DNA from 4 places in the Arsukibacterium sp. genome. Region 2 is predicted to be linked to each of the others. Evidence: predicted binding sites of a transcription regulator. Region 2 holds the regulator's gene; each other region holds the start of a gene.

Region 1 (8,484 bases), on a different contig from region 2:
GTTTTACATTCTGCCAGTCGTTGTTCAAGAGGCAACAGATGCTCGCTAAACCAAGACGAAGATTTGGCATCGGCTAAGTCAGGATGCTGGCTGATACTATAGTCGGTATCGGTAATGTCTTGCAGTAATGCTAGTTTTTGCTGACCAATCTCAGTTAATTGTTCTGGTTGGCGAGCGGCAAGCGCGGCAAGTTCTTGCCGTAATAACAACAAAAGCGCATCCAATTGCGCTTGTTGTTGTTCAAGTAAGGTGGTGATGAGAGGTTGTTCACTCATTAGTGGCTACACTCATTTTTTTTCAAATAAGTCGCCTTCAAACTGCATAATACGGCGGGCCAGTTGCTCAAGATTAATTTTATATTTGCCTTCGGCTATAGCCTGCTTAATTTTATCGACCTTTTCCTGGTCGATACCACTGCTGGCGTTCGCTTTTTCCTGAAGCTTGGTCAGCTGCTGCGCCTGCGGCGTAATTGACACAGAATCTTGGCGCTGCAACGCAGTTTGCTGCGTAGTTTGCTGAGTCGTCGCTTGCTGCGTTGTACTTTGCTGACGCTGCAAAAGCTGATCGGCTTTATCGCCTTTTACTTGCGGAGTGTTCTGCAAGTTATTGATATTAATTGCCATAATGGAACCTCATCACCTTTAAACAAGTCCTTATGTTTAGGTTAACGGCAGTAAAGATAAAAACTTTAGGATTATTTTCTAAAATTTAACCCGCACCTGATTAACTGCAACCACTTCGGTTTGGATTGTGCGACCAGATTGTTGGTTACGCACTGGCACAGTATCACCCAAGGTACCATCGGTTTGAGCTATGCCAGTAGCAGATACCATTAAACCTTTGTTGTCAATCTGTATTGTAACAACATCACCGCGGCACACAAGGCAAAGATCCTGTAATGAGACTATTTGCCCCATATTAAGCGCACGGCGGCTGCGGGCGCCCAATAAACGTTGAGGATCAGCTTCCTGGTTACCTCGGATTAAGTGGCGCTCCCGGCTTTCCGTCTGCAACATATCTATGGTGAGTGGTGTGCCGGTAGCAATATTTTGACGCATCACGACGACGTCTATCAGCTCGGTCATTCTGACCGGAATATACAATTGCCAGGAAACGGGGCTATTGCAACTGATTTGCACAGTGCTTTGTCTTTGGTTACTGCGCTGCGTTAAACTAAATTGCGGCATGCTGTCACATGCCCTTGCGGCGATTCTGTTATCTAGCGCGGTAACCTGAAATTGGCGCTCGTTTGCATCAGTAATAGCCTCAGCGGCCAGCCACTGCTCTGTTAACTCGGTTAACTGCTGAGCACTGTAAAATTGCGTTTGCCCGTTACTGCTGCTGGCAAATAACAGGAAAAACAGCAATATCAGACTGTTGAAATAATTATTTTGATACTTTTTCATAAGGTTTCGGCTATGCTTTAATGTCAAAAATGACTACTATGCGCCTAATGACGACATAGCACTGTAATCGTGGTATGCCTAATAACAGGCAAAAATCATGCCTTCTTTTAGCTTAAGCAGCTATAGTTATCGGAAACAGGAGTAATAAATGGCAAGTATTCTTGATTCGGTCAATCAACGCACCCAACTGGTGGGGCAAAACCGCCTGGAATTATTGCTGTTTAAGCTGCCTGGTAAGCAACGCTATGGTATTAATGTGTTTAAAGTGCGGGAAGTCTTGCCTTGTCCGGCGCTCACCGCCATTCCGATGCGAAATAAGTTTGTGCGTGGTATTGCGCATATTCGTGGCCAGACTATCTCAGTAATTGATTTAAATCTGGCAACCGGGGGCAAGCCGATTGCCGATTTAACCACGGCATTTATTATTATTGCTGAATATAACCGCTCAGTGCAGGGTTTTTTAGTCAGCTCAGTTGATCGCATTATTAACACTAACTGGGATTCTGTTAAGGCACCACCTCAGGGGACGGGCGGCAAGCAAAGCTATCTCACCGCTATCACAGAATTTGAAGATGAACTGATTGAAATTTTAGATGTAGAAAAGATACTGGAAGAAATTTCTCCTTCACCCACTATACTGACCAGCACTTTTGATACAGACGTCATTGCGACAGATTTAGGTCAGCGCCTAATCCTTATTGCCGATGATTCGACGGTTGCGCGTAATCAGGTAAAAAAGGCATTGGAAAATCTTGGCGTGAAGATGCATTTGGTGAATAATGGCCGTGAAGCGTTAAATTATCTACAGTCGGTGGCAAAAGACTGTCAGAAATCTGTCACTGAAAAAATCGGTTTGCTGATATCTGATATTGAAATGCCCGATATGGATGGCTATACCCTGACTGCAGAGATTAAACAGGATCCACAACTAAAAGATCTTCATGTGATCCTGCATACCTCCCTGAGTGGTGTGTTTAATCAGCAAATGGTATTAAAAGTTGGCGCAAATGATTTTATTGCTAAATTTAACCCGGATGAACTTGCCGCAGCAGTGCAAAAATGGCTTCATGTATAATGACTTGTTAAAAGTATGGCTGGGTTAACTGGCTAAAAGGATGTTTGTGTCGAATAAAGAACTGCACGATGCTGAATATAAACTGTTTCGGGATTTTCTCGAGCAGCAGTGCGGCATTGTGTTGGGTGACAATAAGCAATATTTGGTCAAAAGCCGCTTAGGGCCATTAATGCAGCGTTTTGGTTTGGCTACCTTGTCAGAGTTAGTCGCTAAAACCTTAAGCCCGTTTGAGCGGCAATTACGTTCTGCTGTAATAGATGCGATGACGACCAACGAAACCTTATGGTTTCGAGATACCTATCCTTACGAGCTACTCAAAAAACAAATTTTGCCGGAGCTGGAAAAAAGTTGCCGCACGTTGAAAATCTGGTCTGCCGCAAGTTCATCCGGACAGGAACCTTATTCTATAGCGATGACCGGACTGGAATACCAGCAAGGCAGGCCAGGGGCCTTTAGTTTAGGCATCAATATCCTTGGAACTGACATCTCAAATACCATGCTGGAGCATTGTCAGCGTGCGGAATATGATGGTCTTGCTTTATCGCGTGGTTTGTCGCCAGAACGACGGACCAAGTTTTTTGAAGATAGCGGCAAAGGCATGATGCGGGTTAAAGACGCGGTACGCAAAAATGTTAACTTTCGCCATCTTAACCTGCTTGATAGCTACACCTTATTGGGCAAATTCGATATTATTTTTTGCCGTAATGTACTTATTTATTTTTCTCCAGATGTAAAAGCTAAGATAATCAAGCAATTTGCTCAAGCTTTAAATCCCAGAGGCTACCTGTTTCTGGGCGCATCTGAATCGTTATCCAGCGTGAATAATGACTTTGAAATGTTAAGATGTAACCCCGGCATTATCTACCGTAAAAAATAATTCATGAAATAGCTCTAAATTTGGCCTGCCTTTTGCATTTGTTTGTCCATTCCGTATTGGAGGTGGCAAAAAAATGGCAATCAGTTTTGAAAAAGCTTTTGGTGTGCACCCGCAAGCGCTATTAGTGCGTGATCGGCGGGCACAACTTATCTCGGAAAATATCGCGAATGCTGATACGCCGGGTTATAAAGCCCGTGATTTGGATTTCTCGCAAGCGCTGCAAAATGCGCAATCGAAGCAAGCCAGGCCCATGAGCCGTACCCATCTGCAGCATTTTGATTTGTCTACCGAAGTGCGCCAGGAAATGAAATTCCGCAACCCAGATCAGGCTGATACCGGCGATGGTAACAGTGTCGACATTCATCGTGAGCGTAATGCGATGATGCAAAATAGCCTGGAATATCAAGTCAGTTTGCAGTTTCTAAACAGTAGAATTTCTGGCCTTAAAAAGGCCATCGGTGGACAAGGACAATAATTATGAGCCTGTTTAAAGTATTTGATATCACCGGCAGCGGCATGACTGCACAGTCGGTCCGTATGAATACCACTGCCAGTAACATTGCTAATGCTAATAGTGTCAGCAGTAGCGCCGAACAAACCTACCGTGGGCGTCATCCGGTGTTTGCTGCTGAGCTGTCTGAAGCCCGGCGTCAGCAAGGGGATGGCGTTAATGTAAAGGTGTTAGGTATCGTCGAATCGGATGCACCACTTAATGTGGAATATGCCCCTAATCATCCACTGGCTGATGCAGATGGCTATATCTATAAACCCAATATCAACATTATGGAAGAGATGGCCAATATGATTTCGGCCTCGCGCTCTTATGAAACCAATGTGCAAACCGCAGACGCAGCGAAACAAATGCTGATGCGTACCTTGCGTATGGGCCAGGCTAGCGGCTAAGGATTAACATCATGAACACTATAAGTAATAACCCGTTAGACGGCATGTATTGGGATGATAAGAAAAAAGCTCAGGACAAAAATAACGGTGCTCTCACTCAAGCCGATTTTTTCGCGCTGTTAACCCAGCAACTGTCTTATCAGGATCCGACCAAACCGGTTGAAAATGATCAGATGATTGCGCAGATGACCAACTTTACTATGGCTGATGGTATTGGCTCACTGAATGAAAGCTTTAAAGGCTTAGCCGCCAGTATGACATCAAATCAGGCATTGCAGGCTTCATCTCTGGTTGGGCGCAGCGTACTCACACAGTCTAATCAGATGGTATTTACCGGTGAAAGTTTATCCCGCGGCCAGATCAATCTGGATCGGCCTGCAGATAATTTAAGGGTGCGTATTGAGAAGGCCAATGGCGAATTGGTGAGCACTTTTAATGTCAATAACCCGGCGTTGGGCAAAAATGATTTTGTCTGGGATGGTACTAATGCCAACGGCGAGTTTATGGATGCAGGTGTCTACAAAATTATTGTCGAAGCCAATTTTAATGGCAAGAATGAATCGATACCTGTGCAGGTGTTTACCCCTGTATCCAGTGTCAGTATGGCGAACAACGGCCAGGGTATTACCCTGAATTTACTTGGTTTGGGGTCTATCAAACTTTCTGATGTTTTAGAAGTTTCTTACGGATAATTAACCGCTTAAGGTGAGGTGAAAAATGAGTTTTAACATAGCATTAAGCGGTTTAGCCGCTGCACAAAAAGATTTGGACGTAACAGCCAATAATATCGCTAACGTAAACACAACAGGTTTCAAGGAATCCAGAGCAGAGTTTGCCGATGTTTACGCAACGTCAGTATTTTCTTCTGGCCGTACAAAGGTCGGTGATGGTGTTACTACCTCTTTGGTGGCTCAACAATTTAACCAGGGGTCGTTGCAATTTACCAACAACTCGCTGGATTTAGCCATTACTGGCGAAGGTTTTTTTTCTACGACGCCTGACCGTTTTTCGCAGGATATGACCTATACCCGTTCTGGGGCTTTTAAACTGAATAAAGATAATTTCATTGTCGATAATAATGGTAACTTTTTACAAGGGTTTAGTGTTGACGCGGTAACGGGTGAAAACAGCTCGGTGAGTCTTAGTACCACTCAGCCTATTTCAATTCCAACCTCAGCTGGTGCGCCACGCGCAACAAACAATATCTTTTTATCTATGAACGTAGATTCAAGGGAGTTGGCACCAACTTTACCTTTTAATCCAACTGATAGGGCCTCTTACAATCATTCTACGTCTGTCACTGTGTATGACAGTTTAGGTGAGGCTCACATTGTAACCAGTTACTTTAGAAAATTAGCCACTACGCCACCTGCAAACAGTGAATGGGAAACCTTTGTGGTTTGGGATGGTGCAACAGCACATCCAACAATACCGGCACCTGTAGCGCCTGCAACACGAAATCCTGCGTCCTGGTTTCAGGGAGATAACCTGACTTTTGATTCAAATGGTAACTTTGTTGCTGCTACACCGGCACAAACTATATCGTTGAACTTTAATGAATTAAATCTTCCAGCAAATGGATATTTAACCAACGGTTCCCAATATCTCACTGACGTTGTCGTTAATTTCCGCGATGCATCGGGTGTGCGAACCCCAACCCAGTATGCTTCTACCTTTGATGTTAATAACCTGAGTCAGGACGGTTCTACGGTAGGTAACCTTACTGGGGTGGATATTGATTCTTTTGGCCGGTTACTTGCGACATATAGCAATGGTGATTCGTCTTATTTGGCTCAAGTAGCTGTGGTAAGGTTTGCTAATAATCAAGGTTTAAAGCAAGTGGGTAATACCTCTTGGAAACAGAGCTTAACATCAGGTGACCCTATCGGTGGCCAGGGTAATACCGGCTCTTTTGGAACGATTAATTCTTCGGCATTAGAGCAGTCTAACGTTAACCTGACTACCGAACTGGTCGATTTAATCAGTGCGCAGCGAAACTTCCAGGCCAACTCACGGGCGTTAGAGGTTAACAGCACCTTGCAGCAAACCATACTGCAGATCCGATAAGCTTTGCGTAAGTTTAAAACGCCACCAGACACGGTGGCGTTTTTATTTTCCACCTCCCTCAAAGCCGCTACAGGTTCGCCTGAGCTAAAGCCTCAGTAGGCCAAAATGCTAAATGGCATTGTTATTGCATTAAAACCATACAAGTCACTGCATTAACTGAATTGACCCGAGGTCAGTATGGATCGTCTGTTATATATCGCCATGAGTGGCGCCAAAGAAAACATGAATGCCATTAGTGTACGGGCGAATAACCTGGCTAACACGGGTACCGTGGGCTTTAAATCTGATTTTGAGCAAGCCCGTGCCATGCAAGCCTTTGGTGCAGGTTTACCTACCCGGGTATTTTCGATGACTGAGCGACCAGGTCAAAACTTTGACGCCGGGCCAGTGATTATGACTGAGCGTGAGCTGGATATTGCTATACAAGGCGATGGCTGGTTTGCAGTGCAGGCTGCTGATGGTACAGAAGCTTACACCCGTGCTGGTAATTTGCAGCTGTCGCCAACAGGTATGCTTGAAACGGCCAATGGCCTGCCCGTGATCGGTGACGATGGCCCCATATTACTGCCTATTCCGTTGGCGAAGCTGGAAATTGGCATGGATGGCACCTTAAGCGCTTTAGTTCAGGGTGCACCCGCTAACGCGCTGGAAGAGGTGGGGCGCATCAAGTTGGTTAAGCCTGAGTTCGCTGAGTTAGAGAAAGGAAATGATGGTTTGTTTCGGCGTAAAGATGGTGAATTGGCTAAAGCCAGTGCCGAAGTGAGTTTACTTAGTGGCGCCTACGAGGGTAGCAATGTCAATGCTGTGGGTGAGATGACTTATATGATTAGCCTGCAGCGGCAGTTTGAGTTGCAGGTCAAAATGATGAAAAAGGCCGAGGATATGGATCGGCAACAAAATATGTTACTGCGGATAATGGGTTAATACCCGATAGTTAACTAGGGCGAAAGCCCGGGAGGGGATCATGCATCCAGCATTATGGATCAGTAAAACCGGCTTAGACGCAAAACAGCGTGATATTTCGGTTATATCAAACAACCTGGCCAATGCCAGTACTGTCGGCTTTAAAAAAAGCCGGGCAGTATTTGAAGATTTGCTCTATCAGAACGTCAATCAGCCGGGTGGTCGTTCGTCGCAAAACTCAGAACTGCCCAATGGTTTAATGATTGGTGCCGGTACCAAAGTCGTGGCTACCCAGAAAAATTTTACCCAGGGTAATATGATCACTACCGAAAACAGCCTGGATATGATGATTCAGGGCCATGGTTTTTTTGAGGTTTTGATGCCAGATGGCACTATTTCTTATAGCCGCAATGGTCAGTTTACCGTGGACGGTGATGGCAATATGGTGACATCAGGGGCTGGTTTTCAAATTCAGCCCAATATTGTTATTCCACCGGATGCAACCAGCATCACGGTATCGCAAGATGGCGAAGTGTCCGTGCGTTTAGCGGGCCAGGTTGATAATGCGGTACTTGGCCAAATTACCGTGACTAACTTTATTAATCCGGCCGGTCTGGAACCTATTGGCCAGAATTTATTTAAAGAAACCGCGGCCAGTGGCGATCCGGTACAAGGTATTCCCGGCTTAGAAGGGTTAGGCATCATTGTGCAAGGCGCACTGGAAACCTCTAACGTTAACGTCACAGAAGAGCTGGTGAGCCTGATTGAAAGCCAGCGGGTGTATGAGATGAATTCTAAAGTAATTTCATCAGTTGATCAGATGCTTGGTTTTGCTATTCAACAGCTGTAACAGGAGGCTTGTGATGCGTGGCATTTTATTAGCGTTAATTATCTTAGTTATCAGTGGCTGTGCTTCGGTGAAAGAGCCGCGGGCGGATGATCCTTATTTTGCGCCATTGCCACCTGAACCAGCACCAAGGCAGTTACTGAATAATGGTTCACTGTTTGCGCAAAACCACTCCAACAGCTTGTATTCAGATAATAAAGCCCGACATGAGGGCGATATTATTACCGTAGTGCTACGCGAAAAAACCCAGGCATCAAAAAAGGCCAAAACTGAAACCAAAAAAGACAGCAATGTATCTGTTGACCCCATGATAGGGCTGGGCGGCAGGCCGGTCAGTGTGGCGGGTAATGTGCTGCAGTTTGGCGCGGGTTCCAGTTCAGATTACAAAGGCGATGCTAAAGCCGAT
Region 2 (4,246 bases):
AGAGCGGCAGGAGTTGCAAGCGCAAAGCGATGAAAATACCCGGCGAGTCACCACGATATTTACGCCGGAAACTAAGGACAATCCATGACGTTGAGTGCACCCAGCAAATTAGTGGCCTCTCATCTGGCGAAAAGCTACAAAGGCCGTCAGGTGGTAAAAGATGTCAGCCTCGAAGTCAACGCCGGGCAAATTGTTGGTCTGCTAGGCCCTAATGGTGCCGGTAAAACCACCACCTTTTATATGATTGTTGGCTTAGTGCCATCAGATAAAGGCAGTATCATTCTTAATGGCGAAGACATGACCTTTGCCCCTATTCATCAGCGTGCCCGTGCCGGCATTGGCTATTTACCGCAAGAAAGCTCCATTTTTCGCAAATTAACCGTGCATGAAAACTTACTGGCCATTTTGCAAACCCGCAAAGCATTAAGCAACAGCAGACGCGAAGAGTTGGCTGATGACTTGCTTGAAGAGTTCCATATTGGTCATATCAAACATAGCCTGGGCATGAGTTTATCTGGTGGTGAACGGCGCCGGGTAGAAATTGCCCGCGCTCTGGCCGCTGATCCGGCGTTTATTTTACTGGATGAACCTTTTGCCGGAGTTGACCCTATTTCGGTACTGGATATAAAAAAAATTATTCAACACTTGTGCCAGCGTGGTATCGGCGTGTTAATTACTGATCATAATGTGCGTGAAACGCTCGATGTCTGTGAAATAGCCTATATTGTCAGCCATGGCGAGCTGATTGCTGCCGGCCCCCCACAAGAAGTGTTGGCAAATCAGCAAGTACGTGATGTATACCTGGGTGAACAATTCAGGCTATAGTTAGTTTATAAACGCCACCACAGCATGACGCGGCTAAACGGGAGAAAAAAATAACGACATGAAGCCCTCTTTGCAACTTCGCTTAGGCCAACAACTGACCATGACACCGCAACTGCAGCAAGCAATTCGCTTGTTACAATTGTCGACTATGGAGTTGCAGCAGGAAATACAGGAGGCACTTGATGCTAATCCACTGCTGGAAGGCGAAGACGAATACGACAGCTTTAATGGCGAAATGGAACCGCAACAACCTGATCGTGAGCACACGACAGACAACAGTCTGACAACAGATGACTACGGTCATGACGAGCCCACCGAACCCGACAGCAGTGAGGCGATGACCGAGCAAAACATCCAGGAAGACTTGCCGCTGGATAATCAATGGGATGACTTAGTCAGCGCTGCGCCCGTTAGTGCCGGCAATAGCATGGATGATGATAATGTCTATCAGGGCGAAACCAGTGAGAGTTTGCAAGATTACTTGCGCTGGCAAATGCAATTAACGCCTTTTTCTGACACTGACCGTACTATTGCCGAAATCATTATTGAAGCCATTGACGAAGGCGGCCTACTCACCATCAGTTGTGACGATATCCTTGAATCGCTTGGCCTGCCCGATGTTGAGGCCGATGAGGTAGAAGCGGTGATCAAACGCATCCAGCTATTTGATCCTGTGGGCGTCGGCGCGCGTTCAGTGCAGGAATGCCTGTTAGTGCAATTAAAACAATTTGACCCGGCTACGCCCTATTTACGTGAGGCGCAGCTATTGATTAGCGATTATGCTGACTTTTTAGCGAATCGGGACTTTCGTTCTTTGCTGCGCGTGACTAAACTCAAAGAAGAAGAGTTAAAAGAGGTGATGCGGTTAATTCATAGCCTGAATCCGCGCCCTGGCGCCGATGTTATTCGCGAGGAGCAGCAGTATGTGATCCCCGATGTCACCGTCAGCAAAGTGAAAGGCCGCTGGCAGGTGGAGCTAAACCCGGATGCCATACCAAAGGTACGGATTAATCAGCAATATGCCGCTATGTCCCGTAATGCCAAAAGCTCTGCTGATAGCCAGTTCATCCGGTCGCACCTGCAGGAGGCAAAATGGTTTCTGAAAAGTCTGGAAAGTCGCAACGAAACATTGCTCAAGGTAGCAAACTGTATTGTGCAGCAACAACAAGCTTTTTTTGAACATGGCGAAGAAGCAATGAAACCTATGGTGCTGAATGATGTTGCCGAAATGGTCAGTATGCATGAGTCGACCATTTCCAGGGTCACCACGCAAAAATATATGCATAGCCCGCGAGGTATTTTTGAACTTAAATTCTTTTTTTCCAGTCATGTTAGTACAGAGAGCGGTGGTGAGTGTTCCTCAACGGCCATTCGCGCTTTTATCAAAAAATTAGTGGCGGCAGAAAATCCGGCTAAACCGCTGAGTGATAGCAAAATGGCAGAGATTTTATCTGATCAAGGCATTAATGTGGCACGCCGTACCATTGCCAAATACCGCGAAGCTTTATTTATACCGCCATCTAATCAACGTAAGACCTTGCTTTAAGTGTTCTAAACAGAAGGAAAATGTCTATGCAAATCAACCTAACTGGTCGTCATGTCGAAATCACCACAGCCTTAAGAGAGTATGTAGACAATAAATTTGCTAAGCTGGAGCGCCATTTTGATCATATTAACAATGTACATGTCATCCTAAACGTGGAAAAATTGAAGCAGATCGCAGAAGCTAAGTTGCACCTGAATGGTGGCGAAGTGTTTGCGGCCTCAGAAGACGAGAATATGTATGCTGCTATCGACCAGTTGATTGATAAGCTGGACCGGCAGGTCATTAAACACAAAGAAAAGATAGCCCGACATTAATCAGCGTATGATGAACTTAAGCACTATGCTCGCCGAGAACTGCACCAAGAGTGCAGTTCTTTTTAACAGTAAAAAACGTATTCTGGAATACATAGCCGAACTGGCACAGCAACAGCTGCCTGACATGACGGAATATAGTATTTTAGAAGCACTCATGACCCGTGAAAAGCTCGGCTCCACCGGCATAGGCGGTGGTATTGCTATCCCTCATGGTAAATTACAGAGCGTCAGCAAACCCATGTTGGTATTTGTAGTGAGCAAAGATCCTATCCCCTTTGACGCTATTGATAACCAGGCAGTGGATATTTTTTGCGCTATTTTAATTCCACAAGAACAATGTCAGGCGCATTTGACTACTCTATCCGGTATTGCCAAATTATTAAGTCAAAAGGAGCTGACCCGCAAAATTCGCCATGCAGCCTCCGATCACGATCTTTATCAGTTATTAATGGAATATAGCCAACAAGGGACTGACACATGAAACTGCTGGTGGTAAGTGGCCGCTCTGGCTCAGGTAAATCTGTCGCACTCAGAGTAATGGAAGATTTAGGCTACTATTGCGTTGACAATATTCCGGTCAACTTACTACCTACCCTGGCAACCACGGTTATGGGGCAGTATGAAAGGGTAGCGGTAAGTATTGATGTGCGTAACTTACCGCAAGACCCCGATGAGCTGACCGAAATTTTGTCATATTTACCCCGCAAGTTAGAACTAACCATTCTCTATCTTGATGCGGATCACACCAGCCTGATTAAGCGCTTTAGTGAAACACGCCGTTTGCATCCGTTATCACATCAGGCGATGTCGCTGGATGAGGCCATTTCACAAGAACAGCACTTGTTAGACCCGATCTCCAGCCGTGCCGATTTGTATATCGACACCACCGAAATGAATGTGCATCAGTTAGCAGAACAGCTGCGTGAACGCATTCTTGGCCAGAAAAGTGGCAAACTGGTGATGTTGTTCGAATCTTTTGGCTTTAAATATGGCATTCCCAAAGATGCCGACTTCGTGTTTGATGCCCGCTTCTTACCCAATCCACATTGGGAGCCGGATTTGAAACCCCTTACCGGTTTAGACCAATCCGTGAAAGATTTTTTAGCCTCGCAAGCCGTGGTGGCCAAGTATATTTGGCATATCAACAGCTTTGTCAGCAGCTGGTTACCACATCTTGAACGCAATAACCGCAGCTATCTGACCATTGCCATTGGCTGTACCGGTGGGCAGCACCGCTCAGTATATATTGCCGAAAGCCTGGCCGAGAGCTATCGCAGCCAGCGCGATGATGTGCAAATTCGTCATCGCGAGTTGGTACGTCACCATGGACGCTAAACTCAGCGCCACAGTAACCATCATTAATTCACTAGGTTTGCATGCGCGCGCCGCGACTAAGCTGGCGGTATTATGTCAACAGTTCAGTGCCCGCATTGAACTGATGCAAGATGGCAAAGCCGCAGATGCCTCCAGTGTACTGGCGCTACTAATGCTGGCCAGTAGCCCTGGTAAAACGGTTGAAGTTACTGCACAAGGCCCTGATGCGGCCGCCGCATTAGCAGCG
Region 3 (8,484 bases), on a different contig from region 2:
GCCGGTAAACTGATTTGCGCTAATAACGCTAGCAAGGCGACGACCAGTAGCATTTCCAGTAAGGTGAGTCCTTTTACCCGCATTAGCGTGCTCCAAGCTACAATTAGGTTTAATAATTGTAGCTTGGGTTTTATTTATGTAAAGTTTTTGATTTTTTAAGCTGTTACGTCTGATTGTAGGGAGTGGGGATCGGCTGACGTTTATGCTGCGTTTTTTGATAAATACTGATCAGTTTGCCGGCAACGTCATCACTGACCGCTTTACCTTCTAAGAAATCATCAATTTGCTCATAACTTAGCCCCAAAGCCGCTTCATCGGCTTTTTGCGGCGCCAGGCATTCCAGATCGGCAGTGGGGGTTTTAGCCACCAATAAATCAGGTGCTCCCAGCTCTGCCGCCAACGCCCGAACCTGACGTTTACTTAAACCAAAAAGCGGCGCCAAATCACAGGCACCGTCACCCCATTTAGTGTAAAAGCCAGTGATGTTTTCTGCCGAATGATCAGTACCCAGCACCAGGCCTCCCGTAAGAGCCGCTACATGATACTGAGCAATCATGCGACAACGCGCTTTAACATTACCTTTGGCAAAATCGGTTTTAGCAGCGGTTAAGTCTGCCGCGTTGATGCCTGCCAGTGCCGCCAGCGTACTTTGATGCAGCGCATCGGCAGCGGCTTGAATATTTATCGATAATGACTGTGTCGGCTGAATAAAGCGCAGCGCCAGTTGCGCTTCGTCTTCATCCTGTTGCGATGCATAAGGCAGTCGCACCGCAATAAACTGGTAACCGGCTGCACTGTCTGCATTGAGCTCATTCACTGCCAGTTGCGCCAGCCTGCCACAGGTCGTCGAGTCGACACCACCACTGATGCCCAGCACCAGAGTCTTCATACCAGAGCTGGTTAAACGTTGTTTGATAAAGTTTACCCTGCGGGTTATTTCAAATTTTACGTCAATCTGCGGTAATACCCGCATTTCGGCGATAATGGCGGCAGCAATAGACATAAATTCTCCTGATTGGCATAGTCAGGTTTATCATATCGTATCTTGTCGTTTTTAGATCAACTAATTCTGTGGCAACTGCTGAAGCGTCAAGCAGCTTGTATTATACTGCTTGCTACTTATCTGGTGCGAATGGGATCTCAGCATGAAAAAAATTGAAGCCATTATTAAACCTTTTAAATTAGATGATGTGCGTGAAGCACTGGCTGATTTAAACATCACTGGTATGACAGTGACAGAAGTGAAAGGCTTTGGCCGGCAAAAAGGCCATACTGAGCTGTATCGTGGCGCTGAGTATATGGTGGATTTTTTACCGAAGGTAAAGCTGGACATTGTGGTGACAGACGATCAGGTTGAGCGTTGTGTCGAAGCCATTATGAACACAGCGCAAACCGGCCGCATTGGTGATGGTAAAATTTTTGTGTTTGAAGTAGAGCGGGTTATTCGTATTCGAACGGGCGAAGAAGACGAAGAAGCTATCTAGTTAGGGGGCATGGTAACCTGGTTAAATATCTCAGGCAACATCATGTTGCCTGAGAAAGACATTATAGTAAAAGGCCGTTGCAATTACTATTGCCGCGCTCCCAAGCGACGCAGTAATAACAAACCTATACCAAATAATGCTAGACCTGCTGGTTCAGGAATCTCATTAAATGGGCGGGCAGTAATTGAAAAGAATGGTAGTATGGTGTTACTGGCATTTTCAATAGTCACAAAACCGTAGCAACCTGAGGCAAAACTAAGCTCGCTACAGGCCGCATCAGGCAGGATATCTCCACCGATAATACCTATATTAATAGTGTATAAATATCCGTCTAATATAAAGCTCTGCACCAGATCAAAGGGGGAGGCAATCGCAAAGATATCGCCGCAGCCATTGATATTTGAAGCAATACCCTGAGGGTTGCCATCTGGGCAAAGTATTCCGGCTCCAGGGGCATTTACCGTTTCAAAAAAGCGGATATCAAAAGTGATAGTCGGCGCATCCAGAGCTGGCCCTGCAGGAACCAAAGGCGTCAATAGTAACTTATCCAGTAACACTGCCTGAGTTAACAACTGACCATTATCCAGAATAGGGAAGTTATTATGTACCAAAGGTGTACCAAACTGAGTTGCACCATTAGTCATAATAGTACCATTGATTGGACTGGTAATTGAAAAAGACGATAATGGCCCACCTTCAAAAGGGGCTCCCCAGGTTAAAGTGGAATACCAGGTTTGCAGGTTGTTATCATCATCCAGATAATTACTGGCTCCAGAAGGAGTAACACCGGCTGCTTGCCAGCTGATAAAGCCTGCTGAGTTTTCAAAACTCCATTGTTCAATCAACGCTGCTGAAGCCGGGGTGGCCAATAACAGCATGCAGCTAATGATAAGGGAGTTATATAGTCGTTTCATAATAAAATCCTTCTATTTGACTACAGTTTTTTAAATTTAGTGCTTGAGTACTTATTTTTTATCTACTGACACCCATGCATTGACCAGGTTGAAAGCATAAAATAAGCCACTATTAATTTTTTTCTAATATGATAATGATTTTATTTGAGAAATTTATCTTTTCGAGCGATGTATAGTCGATGGCATAAAGCCTGATTGTAAACAAGATTGACAGCTTAGCCTGTGTTGCTGCAACTTAATGGAGAATTAAACCAAGAAAAAGGAGATGGCTGTCGATGATGAACCCGCTAAAAATGTGATAGCAGCAATGACGCTAAGGCTTAAGTAGACCAGTCGAATTGCAGCTGATGTGTGCTCTGTTGTTGATTTTTTTGGGGCCTTTTGCGACTGGCATGCCGTTTCACAATCTGCTGTTGTTGTTGCTGCCAATGCTGGCGGTCATGTTGCTTAAACCACACTGTCATTAAGTTTCTGGCCTGCTTTTGTGCCTGAATTAGATCCACTATAGGTGCGGGATAATCCACATCAATAATACAGCCCAGTTGTTGTTGTTGCGCCTTTGGCATCAGCCAGGGGCTGTGTAGCCAACTGTTAGGGAGTTGTCTGAGCTCTGGCAGCCATTGACGGATAAACTGGCCGTCGGCATCTTTTAACTGACTTTGCTTTATCGGGTTATACATGCGGTTAGGATTAATACCTGTAGTGCCGGCCTGCATTTGTATTTGTGGATAATGAATACCGGGTTCGTAGTCGATAAAGCATTGCGCCAAATGCAGTGCGACAGGCCGCCAGTGTAACCATAAATGATAACAGGCAAAGGCTACCAACATAGCTCTGCCTCGAAAGTGTAACCAGCCAGTGGCAATTAAGCAGCGCATAGCGGCATCTATCAGTGGATAACCGGTATGACCATGACGCCATGCCTCAAAATAAGCCGGGTTAAAAAACGGCTCGCGCATACCATCGAAGCCCGGATGTAAATTGCTAAACTCCAGAGCAGGCTGGTCTTCGAGTTTTTGCATAAAGTGGCAGTGCCAGCGTAAGCGGCTGAAAAAGGCCTGTAAGCTTTGCTGGTGATAAAGGCTGGTGGTGTGTTTTTGTGCCAGGTAAGCCTGTTGCTGTAACTGACGCAAGCTTACCAGACCATAACTGATAAAAGGGCTTAAACGTGAGCAGCTGTTAGCTGCTTTAGCCGCATAAGAAATATCCTTACGGTAACGCTGACTTCGGTGCTGCCAAAAACTGTTCAGCGTTAGGCTTAGGTTGTCTGCTTGCTGCATGCTGCTGCAGCGGGCTAAATCGACGGCGCTGCGGCTGGGACCGCTATAGCTGGGAGGCATAGCAATAAAGGGCAATTGGCTGATAGTGGCAGCACAGGGTTGTCTTAACCAGGCATCGGCTTGCTTAAACCACAGATCTCGCTGGGGCAAAGGTCTGAATACGGCAAATTGCCGGTATTGATGCCAGGGTATCTGTAATTCTTTTAGTAACCTTGCTACGGCAACATCCCGCTGATAAGTCCATAAATTGCCGGTTTCTTCATGGCTGTATACCGCTTTTACCTGAAATTGCTGACACAGCTGGCGCAGCACTCCGGTAGCCGGGCCTTTGATAATAAACAGTGGCTGTCCCAGCGCACCGAGTTGTTGTTGTAATACCTTAAGACTGCTTTCAATAAAGGCCCAGTGACGCATGGAGGTGTCAGGTTGTTGCCAGTAATCAGGCTCTATGATGTACAGTGGTAATACCGGTCCTTGCCTGGCCGCTTCAAATAACGGCTGATGATCCTGCACCCGAAAATCGCGCTTAAACCACAACAGTTGTATCATCTTGGCGGCACTTTTGCTGCTTTATGCCAGTTTAACTCCTTAAGCCAGGCTTGCCATTGCTCGGGTATAACAACACCATTTGCTGGCAGATGGATGAGGGCGCCTTCGGCGCTGAGTTCAGGTAACATGCTGCGCACAAACTGGCCTTGTGCATCGTATTGCATGGCTTGTTTTAGCAGGTTAAAGGGTCTGGGCATGCTATTGCCATAACCCGCAATATAGGCCCAGTTACCCCAGTTGCTGGCCACGTCATAATCCAGCAGACGTTGCTCAAAGTAGGCGGCACCCAGACGCCAGTCGATCGCAAGATCATGGATGAGATAGCTGGCGACATTTTGCCGGCCACGATTGCTCATTAAGCCGGTTTGATTTAACAAGCGCATATTGGCATCAACAAAAGGCATACCCGTGTTGCCCGCACACCAGTGATCAAACCGCTGTTGCTGTCTGGCACTAAGCCTGGGAGGGCTAAAGTCGGCCGGCCCTTTGATGCCATTTTTGCTAAACCAGCGATGTTGATATTTTCTCATTTGCCAGCGGAAAAATTCACGCCAGAGCAGTTCAAACTTAAGCCAGTAGGTGGAGTCATTGGCCTGTACTTGCTGCTCAAAATCACTGATCTGTTGCCAGCAGTATCTGACCGATAAGCTGCCTGCAGCCAGGCTAGCCGAAAAAAAACTGGCATAATCACTGCCGGCTAGCTGATTACGGCTGTCTTTGTAATGCAGGATGTGTTGCTCCTGCCAGATAAAGTGCTTAAGGCGTTTTAATGCGTCTGCTTCAGTAATGGCTATTTTGTATGCACAGCTCCCTGCCATCGCTGGCAATGGCGTGAAGTGTTGATTGAGTGTCTGGGCCTGCTCAGGACTAAACCAGGGGTTTGTGCTATGGGGCAAACTCCAGCCCGCTATGGGCGTGCAAACCTTAAGCTCTGGCTCTAATCTTTTGCGAAAGGCGGTAAATTGATCTGGAAAACTGTGCAAATCTGGCGCCAGTGCCGCAGCGCCTAACAGGCTATTGCAGTCGAGTAAGTTGATGCTGATGTGCTGCTTAAGTTGTTGCAGACATTGATACTCATCCGGCGCGGTAGGCTCTGCCGCAACCAGCTCAGTGGCGTGGGTGAGCCTGATAAGTTTAACTAACTCGGTGTGGCTATCACCAAATAAGGTAACTAAACCAATACCCTGTGTGGTTAAAGCCAGTTGCAATTGGCTAATCAGCCTCAGTTGTTGCTCGAATCGTTGCAGGTTAGCCCTGGCCAGTCCATATTGCCGGCCATAATAAGCGGACTTGTTTAAACACACGACTGCCAGTTTAGGTAGCGGATCTGCTTTTAACAGTGGGTTATCATGCAACCTTAAGCTGTCATTAAGTAATACCAGGCGGATCATAACTGCTCCAGCTGTTGCAGTACTGTCGCCGCTTGCTGGCGCAGTGCTTGCTGTTGTTCCGGGGTTTTGTTGTACCAATTCTTATAGGCCAGTTGCATACGGGCATTACCCGATAGCTGCTGCTGATTCCGTGCTAAAAAATCCCAGTACAATGCATTAAAGGGGCAGGCTTTTGCTCCTGCGGTCTCTTTTACATTGTAATGACAGTTTTTGCAGTAATTACTCATGCGATTAATATAAGCGCCACTGGCAGCGTATGGCTTGGATGCCAGCAAGCCATCATCGGCAAACAGCGCCATGCCCAAAGTATTGGGTAACTCAACCCATTCATAGGCATCGGCATACACGGCCAGATACCAGTCGGTAACCTGCGCTACATTAAGGCCTGCTAACAAGGCAAAGTTACCAGTAATCATCAGTCGTTGAATATGATGGGAGTAAGCATGTTCAATAGTGTGGCTGATGGCCTGTTGCATACAATTCATTTTAGTGCGCCCATGCCAGTAAAATGCTGGTAGCGGTGTAAGGGCACTAAAAGTGTTGCGGGTTTTATATTCAGGCATCATCAGCCAGTACAGACCACGAACATATTCGCGCCAGCCAATTATTTGCCGGATAAAACCTTCAGCGGCATTCAGGCTGACCTTACCTTCGCGCCAAGCCGATTCAACCTTCTGGCAAACCCAGCGTACATCAAGCAAGCCACAATTAAGGTACATAGAGCAAATACTGTGAAATAAAAAAGGCTGCTGTTGCAGCATCGCATCCTGATAGTCGCCAAACTGAGCCAGTTGTTTATCCACAAAATGCAAAAACGCCTGACGGGCTTGCTTGCCAGTTACCGCATAATGAAACTCCGCGCTATTACCCATATTGTCGGAAAAATGTTGGTCAACGATGCTGATAACCTGCCGGGTAATATCGTCGACTGTAAAATTAAGTGGCGGTATTTGCTGGATATCAGGTGGACAAGCTTTGCGGTTATCTTTATCAAAGTTCCACTGGCCACCGACAGGTTGTTGTTGTTCGTCTAATAATAAGCCAGTGTAGCGACGCATTTCGCGGTAAAAAAACTCCATGCGCAGTTGTTTGCGACCATCGGCCCATTGTGCAAACATGGCTTTGCTGCATAAAAAACGATCATCATCTAGTACTGAAACAGGTAAATTAAAACGTTCCGACCAGCTGTCGATTTCTTGTTGCAGCCGGTACTCACCACATTCTGTGATCAATAATTCTTTACATTGCTGATGTTGCGACAGGCAGAGTTTAACGGCATCACTAAGGCTTGAAAGCTCTGCATGCTCAGCATAGTGGTAGTAGCAAACGCTGAAGCCCTGCTGACGCAGCACCGCCGCAAAATGGCGCATAGCACTGAAGATAAGCACTAATTTATGTTTATGGTGTTGTACATAACGGGCTTCCCCCGGAACTTCTGCCAGCATAATGACATCAGTGGGCAGTGCCTGACGTAAAGATGCCAGTGCTGGGCTGAGCTGATCGCCTAAAATAACAATTAATCTGGACATGCAACAGGCCGTATAGAATTCATGCTGACAATACGCCAAAGGCAGCTGTTTTAGATCAGCCAGAGATTTAGGTTGCCGTCTTTGCAGCGGTGGCAGTTATCAGTATGATAGCGCTAAGATAATGATTGAAGGACAGTGCAATGAACAAATTACTACCACCTTGTATATTGTTAGCCGCCATGGCTTTGCCTATGCAATTAGCGGTGGCTCATGAACAGCACCAACCTGAGCGAGCTCATGGCCATCATCATGACAAAAAGCATGATCATACTGAGCATAAACACGCACATGCTGATAACCATGCTCAAGAGCATGCGCACGACCACGACCACAGCCATGATCACCATCATGATGATGAATTCACTCAGTTGGGTACGCATGTGCATGGTGAAGCCATGTTAACTGTGGTGCTCGAAGGTAATGAGTTGCAACTGGCTTTGCAATCGGCAGCCTATAATATTGTCGGTTTTGAACATGCGCCGCAAAACAGTGAACAACAACAAGAAATTGCAGTGGCTCTGGAACTTCTGGCGCAAGGCGCCTGGTTTGAGTTAAGCCGAGAAGCCGTCTGTGAGGTGCAATCATCAGATGCCACTACCGATTTAACAAATGCTGGCTTTAGTGGTCATGGTGATTTTTATGCTAATTTTCAGCTGCTGTGCCAGCGCCCGGCGCGGTTAAATCAGCTACAGCTCAGTTTATTTAACTGGGTGCCGTCACTGCAGAAAATTCAGGTGCAGTGGGTAATTAACGATCGGCAGGGCGCAGCAACGGCAACGCTTGCTACTCATCAGGTCAATTTTTAATTACAGCATGACAAAAAAATGCCGGCATAAGCCGGCATTTTTGCTGGTAAACCTTGTTTAGAGGAATCGCTTACCAGGTATACTCAGTGACGGAGTCTGCTTTAATAGTGTAAGCCGCGTGCGCTAAATCATGCGTCATGGTATCAGTGGTCAGAGTTCCGGTGATCCAAAACGGTGAGTAAATCATGTCAGCACGCAAGTTGCTGGCGCCACTTACATAGATAATTTGATTTGGCGGCGGTGGCGGCACATGGATACAGGCGCCAAAATAAGGTACCAAAAAGAAACTGGTCACATTTTGCTGGGCATCAAATTCCAGTGGCACAATAAAGCCGGGGATCCGCACCTTGGTATTATTAAATTCTTCGCGCACCCGTGCCGATGTTAATATCTGCTGCCAGGCCTGAGCTGCCGGATCATCAGCATTATAGTTATCATCAAACGGCGATGGCTGACTGTAATCGTGCTGCACTTCTGGCATTGACTGCAGCATTTTTAAGTCTTCTTCTGGCATTAAGTCTGTCCATTCAA
Region 4 (8,484 bases), on a different contig from region 2:
GCACCAGGGTGCGTGGAAATGTGTTCTACATGCACATCTCTGATAACCCGACAGCGGGTCAGATTGGTCAGGCTGCAGATGTTACGCCAACGTATATTAACCGTTTGCAAGCGATTGATTTTCGTCGCGGTGAAAAGGGCGAAGGTCGCGTATTAGTATTTTTACGTGAAAATACCGCGGCTATCGATGTGGCTGAGCGCTTGGGTAAATTGGAAGTCGAATTCCATAACACTGATATTTTAGATGAGCTGTTATATCAGTTAGACGTAATGGACTTTGGTACCATTGTTAAAAGCATCGAGACTTTTAAAGAAGGCGCCTCAGCAAGATTGGTGATTGATACCACTGCTGAATTCACCTACACCTACCAGCAGATTGATAACATCTTTACGCTGAATATTGAACGCGACACTACTAATCGCAGTATTTTAGGTGGTGGACGCGAGTATAAGGGTCGCCCTATCTCATTGAATTTTCAAGATATTTCTATCCGGACTGTACTGCAGATTATCGCCGACTATAACGGTTTTAACTTAGTTACCAGTGATTCTGTTACCGGCAATATCACGCTGCGGCTTGATGGTACGCCATGGGACCAAGCATTGGATATAGTGTTGCGGGTAAAAGGCCTGGACAAGCGGATGGATGGCAACATTCTCATGGTCGCACCCACTGAAGAACTGGCAGCGCGTGAAGCCCGTGAGCTGGAGGCTAAACTAAATGTTGAGCAGCTAGAACCCTTGTTCTCCGATTTTTTGACTATTAACTATGCCAAAGCGGGTGATTTAGCGGGCCTGCTTGGAAATCGTGACGCAACACTGTTATCAAGCCGCGGTAGTGTCGTGGTGGATGAGCGTACTAATACCATTCTGATCAAAGATACGGCGCGTAACATTGAAAGTGTTCGCCGTTTAATCGAAAGACTTGATATCCCTGTGCGTCAGGTGTTAATTGAATCTCGTATGGTTACGGTTCGTGACAGTGTGACTGATGAGTTGGGTATTCGCTGGGGTTTCAGTGACCAGCAAAGCACTAGTGGTGGTAATCGTGGTGTATCTGGTAATGCACCGGGTGCTAATACCGTCTCTACTGGTAACTTCCCTGCGCTGAATGACCGTTGGAATGTAAACCTGCCTATTCAGAACCCGGCCGGTAGTATTGCTTTCCATGTGGCTCGTCTTGCTGATGGTACCTTGTTAGATTTAGAGCTGTCTGCGCTGGAGCAGGAAAATAAAGGTGAAATTATTGCCAGCCCGCGTATTACTACTTCTAACCAAAAAGAAGCGCGTATTGAGCAGGGTGTTGAAATTCCTTATGTACAGGCGGCGTCTAGTGGTGCCACTACCGTTGAGTTCAAAAAAGCGGTGTTAAGCTTAACCGTTACGCCGCAAATTACCCCGGACAATAAAATCATATTGGACCTGGTAATTACTCAAAATACCCGTGGTGAGACAGTACAAACCCCTACAGGCCCGGCAACGGCCATTGATACTCAGCAAATTATGACGCAAGTGCTGGTTGATAATGGTGAAACCATCGTACTGGGTGGTATCTACCAACAGCAAATCCTGTCGACTGTGTCTAAGGTACCGTTGTTTGGTGATATTCCTTACGTAGGCGCCTTATTCCGTTCAACCCGCGATGTTAATGAAAAGAATGAACTACTGATTTTTGTTACCCCGCGTATTTTGACTGAAGGTCTGTAATCAGTAATCTGCAGGGACAACCTTAGTTGTCCCTGCAGATTTATCTTGCCAATGAAAGGCCATTGCTGACATAATTCAGCGCTTTAATTTTTCGCGGGAGCCTTTTGGTCCTTCAATTCAACTTTTCATTGAGTTAGCTGATTTAGCAATACGACTTATGGCAGAAAAACGTAATATCTTCCTTGTTGGCCCAATGGGTGCTGGTAAAAGCACGATTGGACGTCATTTAGCAGACATGCTTCACCTTGATTTCTTCGATTCGGATCAGGAAATAGAACGCCGTACTGGCGCTGATATTGCCTGGGTATTCGATTTGGAAGGCGAGGAAGGCTTTCGGGTGCGCGAAGAAGGCGTTATCCAGGATCTAACCGAGCTGCAAGGTATAGTGCTGGCTACCGGTGGTGGCTCTGTGTTGAGTAAAGAAACCCGTAACCGGTTATCTGCACGTGGCATAGTGGTATATCTGGAAACCCCTATCGAAAAGCAAGTAGCCCGTACCCAGCGTGATAAGCGTCGCCCGTTACTGCAAACTGAAGAAGCACCTCGTGAAGTACTTGAGCGTCTGGCAGCAGAGCGCAATCCACTGTATGAGGAAATTGCCGATTTTACCGTGCGTACGGATGAACAAAGTGCCCGTGCTGTGGCCAATCAGATCATCAATCAAATAGGTTTTTAACCACTGTTTCAGGAGTGCTGCAATGCAGAAAGTTGATGTACAACTTGGCGAGCGCAGCTACCCCATTCACATTGCGGATAGTTTCACGGCGGCTTTGCCGACACTGGCCGCTGCGCAGCAAGTGGTAATTATTTCCAACCCTGTCGTTGCTGAACGCTATCTTGACAGTGTACAAGCCTTATTTCCTGCAGCTAAACCACGGCACTTTTTAGTGCCCGATGGCGAGGCTTATAAAACCCTGGCATCATTCGAGCAGGTACTCAGTTACTTAATGACAGAGGGTTTGTCACGTGATCTGGTGCTGGTAGCACTGGGCGGGGGCGTCATTGGCGATTTAACGGGTTTTGTAGCAGCGTGTTTTCAACGTGGCGTACGTTTTGTGCAATGCCCGACAACTTTGTTATCACAGGTAGATTCTTCTGTTGGCGGGAAAACGGCGGTCAATCATCCGCTTGGCAAAAACATGATAGGTGCCTTTAAGCAGCCAGAGCAGGTGATCATCAATACTCAAGTACTGCAAACATTACCGGCACGTGAATTTGCGGCAGGCATGGCAGAAGTCGTTAAATACGGTCTGTTGGGCGATGCAGCTTTTTGCCACTGGTTACTGCAGAACACTGATGCCATTAACCAGCAGCAGCCTGAGATATTAGCCGAAATGATAAGACATTGCTGCCAGATGAAAGCAGATATCGTTAGTCGTGATGAAACCGAACAAGGTGAGCGCGCTTTACTTAATTTAGGCCATACGTTTGGTCATGCTATTGAAGCCTTTATCGGCTATGGCAAATGGTTACATGGTGAAGCGGTGGCAGCAGGTATGATGATGGCTGCGCGGCTGGCATTTACCAGAAGCTGGATTTCTACTGATGAACTGGCCTTAACACAACGCTTAATTAGTAGTTTTGGCTTGCCCATCACAGCACCAGAGGGTATGAAGATCAGCGACTTTATGCCTTATATGAAAACCGATAAAAAAGTTAAAAATGGCCAAATGCGCTTTATACTGCCGACAAAGCTTGGCGCAACACGCATTGTGTCAGATGTCACTGAGCAGGAACTATTTGCGGTATTCGACTGATGCAGCTAAAACATTTTGCTCACTCTTTAGCGGACTTTGCACATCTTTTGCCGACACAGCAAGAGTTGCTGCAACGTCTGCTGTTTCAACTGACCTTTAACGATTTAAAACGGTTTGCAATATTAGGTACTATTGGCAGTGGTAAAACGACCTTAGCGCTGGTTCTCGCTGAAGTGTTTTCCGCTGAGCATAATGTGGCGTTAATAAGTGCTGTGCAGGGAAGAGCAGAGCTGGAGCAACAGCTGCTGACTCAGTGGCTCGGAGCGAATCAGGCCAGCCATGTTGATTTTGAACAAGCGCTGCATCATCTGACTGCTGCAGACCAACCTTTAGTCTTATTAGTAGACAACTTTCAGCAATTTCCAGAAACCGAGCAACAATGGTTACTTGGTTTACCGGTATCGCTGTGTTGCTTTTGTGAATCGCCGCTAGCCAGTGCTCAGCTTAATTTGACGATTAACCCATTAACCCTGGCGGATGCTCAGCAGTTGCTGCAACAGGAGCAGTTAGATCCACTGACCCTCGCCAGCAGGTTAGCCGCGGCACAAGGCAATATTCGCCTGCTGCTCGACCCACCAGCGGCATCGGCACAGCGTTCAAGCGTGAAACCAGCATTGCCATGGCAATACTTACTACCAGGTTTAGCCTTGCTGTTGCTGTTGATTAGCAGTAGTTGGTACTGGTGGCAAACTGATAACGACAAGCAGACGTTAGGGTCTGCAGTGCCAAATCAACATACTGCTAAGCCGCAACAGCCTGACACGACGCTAACGCAAATAATCGAAGAACCAACAGTTCCTGCTGACGATGAGCAGCAAGCAGAGCCCTTCAAAGAGCAATCGGCCGCCAGCAATGAGTTTCCCGGCAACTTGACAGAGCCGCTTCCTTTAGCGGAAACCCTTGCTATCGAGCCTGAGCAGCCTGTGCTGGCACCAGAACTGACTGACAGCACAGATGAAAGTCATGAACTGATTCAGACTCAGAGTGAACCCGAGTGGCCTGCAGATGAGGCGATGTTACTGGCGGCATCTGCCAGCATGGTCGCGTTACAGTTTGCGGTATTATCTGATCTTGCCGCAGTAGAGCGCTTTGAACAGCAATACCCGGGGCTGATATTCTATCGCTATCAACGCAGTTGGCAGGGTAAGCTGCAGTGGGTATTACTATCTGAATTACAGGCTGATAGTTCGGCAGCGCTGAGTCTAATTGCAACCTTGCCAGCCAGATTACAGGCCGCAGGCCCCTTTGCCAAAAGCCTGCGCCCGGTGCAGCAGGAAATCAAAGCCTTACAACGGCTCCGCGAGCAGCAAGGGCAACAGCATGACTAAGGCTGTAAACAAAAAGCATCGGGCTTTTTTAAAATGGGCAGGTGGTAAATATAGCCTGGTAGACTCACTTCGACAGCACTTAGTAGCGACAGATACGCTGGTTGAGCCCTTTGTGGGTGCTGGCTCAGTGTTTTTAAACACCGATTACTCGCAGTATCAACTGTATGATATTAACGCTGACTTGATTCACCTGTATCAGATTTTACAGCAGCAGAGTGAGCATTTCATAGCTGATGCGCGGACGTTTTTTGTTGAGAGCAGCAATCAACGCGATAGTTATCTGCGCTTAAGGGATGAATTTAATCAGTGCACTGATCAGTATCAGCGGGCGTTATTGTTTTTGTACTTAAACCGGCATGGTTACAATGGTCTGTGCCGATATAATTTATCCGGTAAGTTTAATGTGCCTTTTGGCCGTTATAAAAAACCTTACTTTCCGGAAGCAGAGCTGCATTTTTTTGCTGAGAAAGCGCAGCGCGCGGTATTTCGTTGCGTCAGCTATCAGCAGGCTTTTGCTGCAGCTGAAGCGGGAAGTACGGTGTATTGTGATCCGCCTTATGTGCCCTTGAGCAAAACAGCCAGTTTCACCGGTTATGCAAAGCAGGGTTTTAGCCTGGATGATCAGGCGCAATTAGCCATTTTAGCGGAGCAGGCGCAACAACGGGGCATTAATGTGTTGATCAGCAATCATGATACGACCTGGACCCGGCAAATTTACCATCAGGCTAAATTAACGTCTATGCAGGTAGGGCGCTCAATTAGTCAGCAGGGAGCGACACGGGCTAAAGTTGCAGAGTTGTTTGCCAGTTATCCGGCTAAGCCAGTACCAGCCGCACGGTTAACAACAGCAACAGTACAAAAAACAGGGTAATGATCAGGCCGGCAATAATAAACGGGGCAGGACTGGAAGCGTTAAAATCTTGCTGTCGCTGCTGCTCAGATTGCACACCAATAAAGGCGCCCAACACTGCTTTTAGTACCTGGCGCCAACCAGGCTTGTTGGCCATGCTCAGGATTTGACCGGCTTAGTTGGATTAAGGCGATTAAGTAATTCAAGAAAATCAACAAAATGAAACTGAGTGGAGCGGCTTTTGCCGGCAAACCAATTAGCCCAGCTTTGTTGCAGTGATGTTTGACAGTGTGCAGCCTGGTCCTGACCACGATTACAAGATGCCGCAGCATCCAGCTGCCAGACCATGCCAACCAGTACAAGTATGACAGCAGCAATCGCCAGCTTACCAATATGGGTTATTTTCATGTAAATCCCTGTTAACGTATTAAATCAACGCCGCTAATAATACTTTATTTTCGGCGTTGTCTCAAGTTGATTATTTAGTATACGTTAAAGGCTAACAATGGATCTGCCCTTAAAAGCTTTTACTGACACTAAAAACCACCCGGCTATCACATAAATTGCAGTCTTTGATGTCAGTGCCGATATAGGCCAGCGCTAAGCCCGCCCCTAGCAGCTCGGTACTCAGGCTCACGCCATAATCCAGATAACTGGCAGAGCTGTCATCACGAAACTCGTTTTGACCAATATGAAAATCCACTGTCAAAGCGTCGCTAATGGCATAGCTGTAGCCAGCATAGGCATAGATGTAACTACCACTATTGCCATAGTAATCATCGCTATAAGCTAATCCCAATGTAAAATCTGCATAGGATACTGAGCCATACAATTCCCAGAAATTTGAGCCGGCAAATTCAGTATTCGGGTAACCGTAGCGCATTATACCGACATCAGCGGACCAACCCTCTGCGATATCACCACTCCAGCCTAGCAAAACATCCAATTCAAGGGTTCCCTGACCACCAAAATCAACACTAGAGCCCCATACTGAAACGTAAAAGCCTGATTCATTGCTCAGGGTTAGTCCGCCCTGTATGGCAGGCGCTTCTTCCGTTTGTGAAATACCTCTGAAGACATAATCTGAGGTGAAGGTAATGTCGCCGCTAAGTTCAACGGCTGCCAGACTAAAACTGCTGCCTGCCAATGCCAGTAACAGTGCGCTGGCTACCCGGGTGTGTTGAGTTGTGTGTTTTGTCATTTTTATTACCTTTTTATGTGAGTTCCCTTGGCTAACTATTCCAAGATGCATGCCATGGGTTTAAGTTAATATAAAACAGAGGCTTATAATAATTTGGCGCTACTGATATACCTATGTTTGCGCTGTGCTGGTGCGTGATTGCTTGGTTTTTGTGCAAAGGGTAGCTGGTGGGTATCACGTGCAATTTGCTGGTGAATTCAGTAAAGTCTGCGTTTTAGCTTGTCAGGAACTTAGTCATGTCACCATTTTTAATTGCTCCTTCGATTTTATCGGCTGATTTTGCCCGTTTAGGTGATGATGTTGCCAAAGTTCTGGCTGCAGGTGCCGATGTGGTGCACTTTGATGTGATGGATAACCATTATGTGCCTAACCTGACAATGGGACCAATGGTATGTAAAGCCTTGCGTGACTATGGCATTACCGCGCCAATAGATGTGCATTTGATGGTGGAGCCGGTAGATAGCCTGGTCCCGCAATTTGCTGAAGCGGGGGCCAGCATTATTACCTTTCACCCGGAAGCTTCGCGCCATATTGACCGCAGTTTACAACTGGTTAAAAGCCACGGCTGTCAGGCGGGTTTAGTGTTTAATCCGGCAACACCACTGAGTTATCTGGACTATGTGCTGGATAAAGTGGATGTAGTATTACTGATGTCAGTGAATCCGGGGTTTGGCGGTCAGAAATTTATCCCGGCAACCTTAGATAAACTGGCCGCTGCCCGTCAAATCATTCAGCAAAGTGGCCGGCCTATCCGGTTGGAGATTGACGGTGGTGTTACCGTCGATAATATTGCCGATATTGCAGCGGCAGGTGCCGATATGTTTGTCGCCGGTTCAGCTATTTTTAACAGTCCGGATTATGCGCAAACCATTGCAAAGATGCGGCAACAGCTTGCAGCGGTGTCGCGCTAACGCAAATAAACAGTATAATAGCCTCCATTTTTACGACTGACACAGGATTGAATACAGCATGAGCAGTAAACCCATAGTACTTAGTGGCGCCCAGCCATCAGGACAGCTGACCATTGGTAATTATCTGGGAGCCCTGCGCCAGTGGGATCAAATGCAGGATGATTACGATTGCTTGTACTGTATTGTTGATTTACATGCTATCACGGTACGTCAGGATCCGCAGGCGCTACGCAATGCCTCGCTGGATAGTTTAGCGCTGTATTTAGCCTGTGGCATCGACCCGAAGCGTTCGGCCGTATTTATGCAATCGCATGTGCCTGAACACAGCCAGTTAGCCTGGGTACTAAATTGCTATACCCAGTTTGGGGAGCTTGGCCGCATGACGCAGTTCAAAGACAAGTCAGAGCGCCATAACAATAACGTTAACGCTGGCTTATTCACTTATCCGGTATTAATGGCGGCTGATATTCTGCTGTATCAGGCCAACCAAATTCCGGTCGGCCATGATCAAAAACAACACTTAGAATTAGCCCGTGACGTGGCGATGCGCTTTAATTCGGCACATGGCGATATCTTTACTGTGCCTGAGCCTTATATTCCACAGGTCGCGGCCCGGGTAATGAGCTTGCAAGACCCGACGAAGAAGATGTCTAAATCGGATGACAATCCGTGGAACTTCGTCGGTTTACTTGAAGATCCAAAGATGATCAGCAAGAAGTTTAAAAAGGCGA

Evidence for each region. Region 2 encodes sigma-54, which starts transcription at its own class of promoters, with help from an activator protein. Its sites were predicted from a motif close to TGGCANGNTNCNTGCTT; they were not measured.
Region 1: the regulator sigma-54 is predicted to act here: its motif matches at 6,442-6,458, upstream of V7D78_RS11250 (flagellar basal body rod protein FlgF).
Region 3: the regulator sigma-54 is predicted to act here: its motif matches at 2,491-2,507, upstream of V7D78_RS09165 (THxN family PEP-CTERM protein).
Region 4: the regulator sigma-54 is predicted to act here: its motif matches at 6,881-6,897, upstream of V7D78_RS00465 (TorF family putative porin).

Annotation. Positions count from the first base shown of each region.
Region 1 covers NZ_DAINOE010000052.1:12,855-21,338, forward strand. Annotated here, with positions in the region: gene flgN (flagellar export chaperone FlgN) at 1-275, opposite strand, end outside; gene flgM (flagellar biosynthesis anti-sigma factor FlgM) at 288-623, opposite strand; gene flgA (flagellar basal body P-ring formation chaperone FlgA) at 702-1,406, opposite strand; gene V7D78_RS11220 (chemotaxis protein CheV) at 1,555-2,481, shown strand; gene V7D78_RS11225 (CheR family methyltransferase) at 2,528-3,358, shown strand; gene flgB (flagellar basal body rod protein FlgB) at 3,432-3,833, shown strand; gene flgC (flagellar basal body rod protein FlgC) at 3,836-4,261, shown strand; gene V7D78_RS11240 (flagellar hook assembly protein FlgD) at 4,273-4,953, shown strand; gene flgE (flagellar hook protein FlgE) at 4,979-6,328, shown strand; gene V7D78_RS11250 (flagellar basal body rod protein FlgF) at 6,506-7,252, shown strand; gene flgG (flagellar basal-body rod protein FlgG) at 7,293-8,081, shown strand; gene flgH (flagellar basal body L-ring protein FlgH) at 8,095-8,484, shown strand, end outside.
Region 2 covers NZ_DAINOE010000139.1:164-4,409, reverse strand. Annotated here, with positions in the region: gene lptB (LPS export ABC transporter ATP-binding protein) at 85-825, shown strand; gene V7D78_RS16175 (RNA polymerase factor sigma-54) at 884-2,371, shown strand; gene hpf (ribosome hibernation promoting factor) at 2,398-2,685, shown strand; gene ptsN (PTS IIA-like nitrogen regulatory protein PtsN) at 2,693-3,166, shown strand; gene rapZ (RNase adapter RapZ) at 3,163-4,020, shown strand; gene V7D78_RS16155 (HPr family phosphocarrier protein) at 4,010-4,246, shown strand, end outside.
Region 3 covers NZ_DAINOE010000037.1:20,457-28,940, reverse strand. Annotated here, with positions in the region: gene V7D78_RS09180 (GspH/FimT family pseudopilin) at 1-83, opposite strand, end outside; gene nadE (ammonia-dependent NAD(+) synthetase) at 164-1,003, opposite strand; gene glnB (nitrogen regulatory protein P-II) at 1,146-1,484, shown strand; gene V7D78_RS09165 (THxN family PEP-CTERM protein) at 1,571-2,398, opposite strand; gene V7D78_RS09160 (cryptochrome/deoxyribodipyrimidine photo-lyase family protein) at 2,719-4,227, opposite strand; gene V7D78_RS09155 (DASH family cryptochrome) at 4,224-5,618, opposite strand; gene V7D78_RS09150 (cryptochrome/photolyase family protein) at 5,615-7,147, opposite strand; gene V7D78_RS09145 (ZrgA family zinc uptake protein) at 7,288-7,953, shown strand; gene V7D78_RS09140 (DUF3299 domain-containing protein) at 8,024-8,484, opposite strand, start outside.
Region 4 covers NZ_DAINOE010000001.1:92,489-100,972, reverse strand. Annotated here, with positions in the region: gene V7D78_RS00500 (type IV pilus secretin PilQ) at 1-1,706, shown strand, start outside; gene aroK (shikimate kinase AroK) at 1,864-2,382, shown strand; gene aroB (3-dehydroquinate synthase) at 2,405-3,463, shown strand; gene V7D78_RS00485 (SPOR domain-containing protein) at 3,463-4,791, shown strand; gene V7D78_RS00480 (Dam family site-specific DNA-(adenine-N6)-methyltransferase) at 4,784-5,662, shown strand; gene V7D78_RS00475 (DUF2970 domain-containing protein) at 5,607-5,798, opposite strand; gene V7D78_RS00470 (hypothetical protein) at 5,801-6,049, opposite strand; gene V7D78_RS00465 (TorF family putative porin) at 6,159-6,842, opposite strand; gene rpe (ribulose-phosphate 3-epimerase) at 7,079-7,753, shown strand; gene trpS (tryptophan--tRNA ligase) at 7,812-8,484, shown strand, end outside.